Regions from separate parts of the Bacillus tuaregi genome, predicted to be linked through region 1. Evidence: a T-box and tRNA genes for the amino acid it is inferred to sense, from the RefSeq annotation. Region 1 holds a T-box; the other regions hold tRNA genes.
What was found. A T-box is a leader RNA that pairs with one kind of tRNA and senses whether it is charged. The one in region 1 lies ahead of serS (serine--tRNA ligase), so its partner is inferred to be a tRNA-Ser.

Region 1 (2,249 bases):
CATTTAGAGCTGGTACTGATGATGAAATCAAAATGGATAACTGGAACTGGATGCTTCCAGAGCTTGTTTTTAAATATGAAGGCGTGGACGGTTTAAAGACAGGAACAACCGATTTTGCCGGCTATTGCTTTACTAGTACTGCCAAACGTAATGGAGACCGCTATATCACCGTTGTGATGAATGCCAAGGGTGAAGGCGGATCTGGTTCGTATAAATCAAGATTTGATGAAACAAAGAAAATGCTCGATTATGCATTTAGTAACTTTACAAAAGAGGAAGTTCTAAAGAAAAACTATCAAATTAAAAACAATAAAACATTACCTGTTAATAAAGGAAAAGAAGATCAGGTAAAAATTCAAACAAAATCAGCCATCGAGCTAGTGAATAAGAAGGGCGAAAAGGATAATTACAAACCTGTTCTTGTTCTAGACGAAAAGCTGCTAAACGAAGATGGAGAATTAACTGCACCGATTAAAAAAGGCACTAAAGTCGGTTATATGAAACTGGAAACGAAGGATGGAGCTCCAATTCAATTCCTTGATGGTAAGAGTCCACAAGTAGATGTCATTGCGGCAGAAGGCGTTGAAAAGGCAAATTGGTTTGTCCTTAGTATGCGTGCAATTGGTGGATTCTTCGGAGATGTTTGGGGAAGTGTATCATCAACTATAAAAGGCTGGTTTTGATAACCAAGATATAGAAAGTTCCTCATTCTTGAGGGACTTTTCTTGTATCATCAAGAGCCATTGATAACGGACTTATGTAGATTTCAGGTTTATGATAGAAATTTGCATAATCCTGTAGTAAAATGGAAATAGATAATTTTAGCAACATTTTACATACTATATCGTATTAAAGCTATGAGAGGAAGTAGTAGCAGGAAAGTTGTTCTTTAGAGAGCCGATGGTTGGTGGAAATCGGTGAATGACGCTTGTGAATCCATCCTTGAGTAGAGTATGGAAAGCCAAAAGCTGGTGAGTAAGTACTTTCGGATAAAACCGTTATCGTTTTAAGGTGGAAGGTAGCAATATGCCTTCAACTAGGGTGGCAACGCGGGTAACTCTCGTCCCTTTTTTGGGGACGGGAGTTTTTTGTGTTTTTAACAACTAAGAGTAATACCGATCATGGCTTTTCTACGATAGGCTGTGTTATTCAACAAACAAACCTACCACAGCCAAATAAATAAAGAGGAGGATGAATATGCTTGATATTAAATTTCTACGTTCAAATTTAGAAGAAGTAAAGGCAAAGCTTCAACACCGAGGTGAGGATCTTTCTGAGCTTGACCGCTTTGAGGGTCTTGATGTTTCACGCCGTGAGTTAATTGTGGAGTCAGAAAAGCTCAAAAGTAGAAGAAATGAAGTTTCTCAACAGGTGGCCGTGTTAAAACGTGAGAAAAAGGATGCAGACCATCTAATAAAGGAAATGCGCGAAGTTGGCGATGAAATTAAAGTTCTCGATGAGAAGCTTAAAGCCATTGAGGATACATTAGAGCAAATCCTTTTAGGTATTCCGAACATTCCGCATGAGAGTACACCAACCGGTGATTCAGAGGATGATAATGTTGAAGTTAGGAACTGGGGAGAAAAGCCACAGTTTGGTTTTGAAGCTAAACCACATTGGGACATTGCTGATTACTTAGCCATTCTAGACTTTGAGCGTGCGGGTAAAGTAACCGGAAGCCGATTTGTATTCTATAAAGGCTTAGGAGCTAGACTCGAAAGAGCATTATTTAACTTTATGCTTGACCTCCATACAGAAGAGCATGGGTACCTTGAAGTGCTCCCTCCATATATGGTTAATCGAGCTAGTATGACAGGTACTGGGCAATTGCCAAAGTTTGAAGAGGATGCCTTCTTAATTAATAGCGAGGATTACTTCTTGATTCCAACCGCAGAAGTACCGGTAACCAACCTGCACCGTGATGAGATTTTGGATGGTGAAGAGCTTCCAATTAGCTATGCTGCTTTTAGTGCCTGCTTCCGTTCAGAAGCTGGCTCTGCAGGACGTGACACGAGGGGGCTAATTAGACAGCATCAGTTTAACAAAGTAGAGCTAGTGAAATTTGTTAAACCTGAAGAATCCTATGATCAGCTTGAAATTCTAACTGGTCATGCTGAAAAGGTTCTGCAGCTATTGAAACTGCCGTATCGTGTTATGAGTATGTGTACTGGTGACCTTGGCTTTACGGCAGCAAAGAAATATGATATTGAGGTTTGGATGCCAAGCTATGACACCTATCGTGAAATCTC
Region 2 (2,249 bases), 3.5 Mb from region 1:
AGAGGTTAGCGTAAGCGAAGCTTTGAATTGAAGCCCCAGTAAACGGCGGCCGTAACTATAACGGTCCTAAGGTAGCGAAATTCCTTGTCGGGTAAGTTCCGACCCGCACGAAAGGCGTAACGATCTGGGCACTGTCTCAACGAGAGACTCGGTGAAATTATAGTACCTGTGAAGATGCAGGTTACCCGCGACAGGACGGAAAGACCCCGTGGAGCTTTACTGTAGCCTGATATTGAATTTTGGTACAGCTTGTACAGGATAGGTAGGAGCCTGAGAAGCCGGAGCGCCAGCTTCGGTGGAGGCGTCGGTGGGATACTACCCTGGCTGTATTGAACTTCTAACCCGCGCCCCTGATCGGGGCGGGAGACAGTGTCAGGTGGGCAGTTTGACTGGGGCGGTCGCCTCCTAAAAAGTAACGGAGGCGCCCAAAGGTTCCCTCAGAATGGTTGGAAATCATTCGTAGAGTGTAAAGGCACAAGGGAGCTTGACTGCGAGACCTACAAGTCGAGCAGGGACGAAAGTCGGGCTTAGTGATCCGGTGGTTCCGCATGGAAGGGCCATCGCTCAACGGATAAAAGCTACCCCGGGGATAACAGGCTTATCTCCCCCAAGAGTCCACATCGACGGGGAGGTTTGGCACCTCGATGTCGGCTCATCGCATCCTGGGGCTGTAGTCGGTCCCAAGGGTTGGGCTGTTCGCCCATTAAAGCGGTACGCGAGCTGGGTTCAGAACGTCGTGAGACAGTTCGGTCCCTATCCGTCGTGGGCGTAGGAAATTTGAGAGGAGCTGTCCTTAGTACGAGAGGACCGGGATGGACGCACCGCTGGTGTACCAGTTGTTCTGCCAAGAGCATCGCTGGGTAGCTATGTGCGGAAGGGATAAGTGCTGAAAGCATCTAAGCATGAAGCCCCCCTCGAGATGAGATTTCCCATAGCGTTAAGCTAGTAAGACCCCTGAAAGATGATCAGGTTGATAGGTTTGGGGTGGAAGCGTGGTGACACGTGGAGCTGACAAATACTAATCGGTCGAGGACTTAACCAAATTGAAAAGCGTAGGTGCTCTTTGGCGCCGCAGCTGGACAACACATTGTTTATTACTCGTCCTTTTTCTTCAGCATTATCTAGTTTTGAGGGAACAATTTTTGTGAAATCCCTTGAAAAATTCTAAAAAGACATTATAATAATATATGTCTCATAGTTTGGTGACAATTGCGAGAAGGTCACACCCGTTCCCATCCCGAACACGGAAGTTAAGCTTCTCAGCGCCAATGGTAGTTGGGGTTTTACCCCTGTGAGAGTAGGACGTCGCCAAGCATAATATTATTCCGCAGTAGCTCAGTGGTAGAGCTATCGGCTGTTAACCGATCGGTCGTAGGTTCGAATCCTACCTGCGGAGCCATTAGGAGAGCTGTCCGAGTGGCCGAAGGAGCACGATTGGAAATCGTGTAGGCGGGCAAAACCTGTCTCAAGGGTTCAAATCCCTTGCTCTCCGCCATTATTATGTGGCCCCTTGGTCAAGCGGTTAAGACACCGCCCTTTCACGGCGGTAACACGGGTTCGAATCCCGTAGGGGTCACCATTATGAAGATAGTAGTTAGCTGTTAGTAATTAGAAAAGAAAGGTTAGAATCATATTGTTTTTATAAGATTCGTTTTCCTATCTAACTATTCACTAACCAACTAACAACTTTGTCTAACCTGGAGGATTAGCTCAGCTGGGAGAGCATCTGCCTTACAAGCAGAGGGTCGGCGGTTCGAGCCCGTCATCCTCCACCATTTTAGTGGATAGTATTTAGTGATTAGTAGTTAGAATTCCGGAAAATTCAATGAAGCAATAAATAGTTTACTTTGTTGAAAAACTTACACCCTAACAACTAAAAACTAATAACTAACAACTTATTTACTATTATCGCGGGGTGGAGCAGTTCGGTAGCTCGTCGGGCTCATAACCCGAAGGTCGCAGGTTCAAATCCTGTCCCCGCAATTTGGTCCGGTAGTTCAGTTGGTTAGAATGCCTGCCTGTCACGCAGGAGGTCGCGGGTTCGAGTCCCGTCCGGACCGCCATTTTTACTTTATTAAGGCTCAGTAGCTCAGTCGGTAGAGCAATGGACTGAAAATCCATGTGTCGGCGGTTCGATTCCGTCCTGAGCCACCATTTATCCGGAGGGGTAGCGAAGTGGCTAAACGCGGCGGACTGTAAATCCGCTCCCTTGGGTTCGGCGGTTCGAATCCGTCCCCCTCCACCATTGT
Region 3 (2,249 bases), 4.0 Mb from region 1:
GTAGTCAGACGCTCTATCCAATTGAGCTACGGGCGCAATTTAATATTTAAGCCAACTTTTAAATATTAACACCTTGGGTTAACACTGTCAATATTTTTTTGGTGCGGCCGAGAAGAGTCGAACTTCCACGGGGTTACCCCCACTAGGCCCTCAACCTAGCGCGTCTGCCATTCCGCCACGACCGCATATACTTAATTAGGACATTAAATATTATATCATACATAAATAAAATCTCAAATAGCAATTTTTGGTGCGGGTGAAGGGAGTCGAACCCCCACGCCTTGCGGCGCTAGATCCTAAGTCTAGTGCGTCTGCCAATTCCGCCACACCCGCATTTGGAAAGTTATTTTGCTTATGCAAAAAACTTTGGTGAGCCATGAAGGACTCGAACCTTCGACCCTCTGATTAAAAGTCAGATGCTCTACCGACTGAGCTAATGGCTCAAACATGATATACTTTACTCACCATGTGCACTGCAGGTCAGATGTGCTTCAAAAGCCTTTGGCTTTTGTTGCAAAACTCATCCTCTTCAGGACGATGAGTTTCTCTACCGACTGAGCTAATGGCTCAAACAAAATAAAAAAATGGCTGGGCTAGCAGGATTCGAACCTACGAATGACGGAGTCAAAGTCCGTTGCCTTACCGCTTGGCTATAGCCCAAACATTTTAAATGGCGGTCCGGACGGGACTCGAACCCGCGACCTCCTGCGTGACAGGCAGGCATTCTAACCAACTGAACTACCGGACCAACTATATTATTATACATTAGATAGCGGTTTAGCTCCAGCGCCTAGCGTCTAGTGGACTTCACATTCCTCCCTACGATAAGTCAACACCCAATCGCACTACGCGCTCTTGGTGTTTCCTTTATCTCGGTCCGGATGCTCCAGTCTATACGCCGCTGGGCAAGGCACTTCCGCTTCCTAGATGACCCGTACGGGATTCGAACCCGTGTTACCGCCGTGAAAGGGCGGTGTCTTAACCGCTTGACCAACGGGCCATAAATCATATGGCGGAGAAGGAGGGATTTGAACCCTCGCGCCGCTCGCGCGACCTACACCCTTAGCAGGGGCGCCTCTTCAGCCTCTTGAGTACTTCCCCATATGGCTCCGCAGGTAGGATTCGAACCTACGACCGATCGGTTAACAGCCGATAGCTCTACCACTGAGCTACTGCGGAATAATTACTAATTTGTTAACTTGTCTTGATATCGACTCTTATTATTATATTTACGTGATATATAAAAGTCAAGGTTAAATTGGATATGAATTATCGCAATATGATTAACTGATTGACAACCATAGAATAGGATACCAATCTGGTTTTGGACAAACATTAATTCTTTTTAAGACTTAATGCCCCTCTACAAATTCCACATACATACTTTTTCGTGTCCATCCTTCTCTTACGTCTATATATTTGGTTACAGCTATTACAGATGTAAATATTGACCTTTTGGCTTTTGGGGCCCGCTGAATTCTCAGGAAGTGAGGAACAATACCTTGGTGCCCCAACCACCTCCATTAACTCCTTAAAATCCTTATCCCTATGCTTGTAACCCTTTCCTTCTATATGTAAATGATAGTGGCATAACTCATGCTTGATTATCCCAACTAATTCCTCTATTCCCAGCTGCTGATAGTACTTTATATTCATCTCTATGTCATGACTCTTTAATAAGTAGCGACCACCTGTTGTTTTCAGCCGGTTATTAAAAATAGCTCGATGACGAAATGGTTTATGGAAATACTTAATTGAGATGTCTTCGACTAGCTTTTGTAATTCTTGATTATCCACATTGTTTCAACTCCTTTAGATCATGAAGCACATGACAAACTATATCAGCATAGACTAATGATAATTAATGAGATTTTTGTCCGGGAGGTTACCATATGCCTACTTGGTTTCAAAATCAAATCCAAAGAGCTTTTTATAATAAAAATAGATACCAAATTAAATTGTTAAATCAATGCTGGTTTTTATATAGAAAAAAACATTTTTAACATCCATACAGGACTGTCCCACCTTTATGTATAGCACATAGAAGACAATCTAGATGCTATCATCTTTTAGGACAGCCCTGTTAGATGCTATATTATAGACCGTTAGCCCTCTGTCGGAGAAAGCATCGTTAGGGCTACTCTGCCTTTATGCAAATCAACCGAATCTACCCAAACGGTCACGACATCCCCAACGGAAACAACATCGAGCGGATGCTTAACAAACTGACGTCTCAGTTTTGAAATATG

Region 2: it encodes a tRNA-Ser, which carries the amino acid that the T-box ahead of serS (serine--tRNA ligase) is inferred to sense. The anticodon was not compared.
Region 3: it encodes a tRNA-Ser, which carries the amino acid that the T-box ahead of serS (serine--tRNA ligase) is inferred to sense. The anticodon was not compared.

The regions. Positions count from the first base shown of each region.
Region 1 is NZ_LT629731.1:62,491-64,739, reverse strand. It holds gene BQ5321_RS02695 (serine hydrolase) at 1-683, shown strand, start outside; T-box leader at 849-1,071, shown strand; gene serS (serine--tRNA ligase) at 1,198-2,249, shown strand, end outside.
Region 2 is NZ_LT629731.1:3,573,607-3,575,855, reverse strand. It holds rRNA gene BQ5321_RS19650 (23S ribosomal RNA) at 1-1,042, shown strand, start outside; rRNA gene rrf (5S ribosomal RNA) at 1,199-1,314, shown strand; tRNA gene BQ5321_RS19640 (tRNA-Asn) at 1,325-1,399, shown strand; tRNA gene BQ5321_RS19635 (tRNA-Ser) at 1,403-1,495, shown strand; tRNA gene BQ5321_RS19630 (tRNA-Glu) at 1,505-1,579, shown strand; tRNA gene BQ5321_RS19625 (tRNA-Val) at 1,700-1,775, shown strand; tRNA gene BQ5321_RS19620 (tRNA-Met) at 1,910-1,983, shown strand; tRNA gene BQ5321_RS19615 (tRNA-Asp) at 1,987-2,063, shown strand; tRNA gene BQ5321_RS19610 (tRNA-Phe) at 2,079-2,154, shown strand; tRNA gene BQ5321_RS19605 (tRNA-Tyr) at 2,162-2,245, shown strand.
Region 3 is NZ_LT629731.1:4,016,730-4,018,978, forward strand. It holds tRNA gene BQ5321_RS21645 (tRNA-Arg) at 1-36, opposite strand, end outside; tRNA gene BQ5321_RS21650 (tRNA-Leu) at 100-185, opposite strand; tRNA gene BQ5321_RS21655 (tRNA-Leu) at 249-333, opposite strand; tRNA gene BQ5321_RS21660 (tRNA-Lys) at 368-443, opposite strand; tRNA gene BQ5321_RS21665 (tRNA-Gln) at 586-660, opposite strand; tRNA gene BQ5321_RS21670 (tRNA-Asp) at 672-748, opposite strand; tRNA gene BQ5321_RS21675 (tRNA-Glu) at 929-1,000, opposite strand; tRNA gene BQ5321_RS21680 (tRNA-Ser) at 1,011-1,101, opposite strand; tRNA gene BQ5321_RS21685 (tRNA-Asn) at 1,105-1,179, opposite strand; gene BQ5321_RS21690 (SprT family protein) at 1,336-1,797, opposite strand; gene cmpA (cortex morphogenetic protein CmpA) at 1,893-2,003, shown strand; gene BQ5321_RS21695 (Tex family protein) at 2,106-2,249, opposite strand, start outside.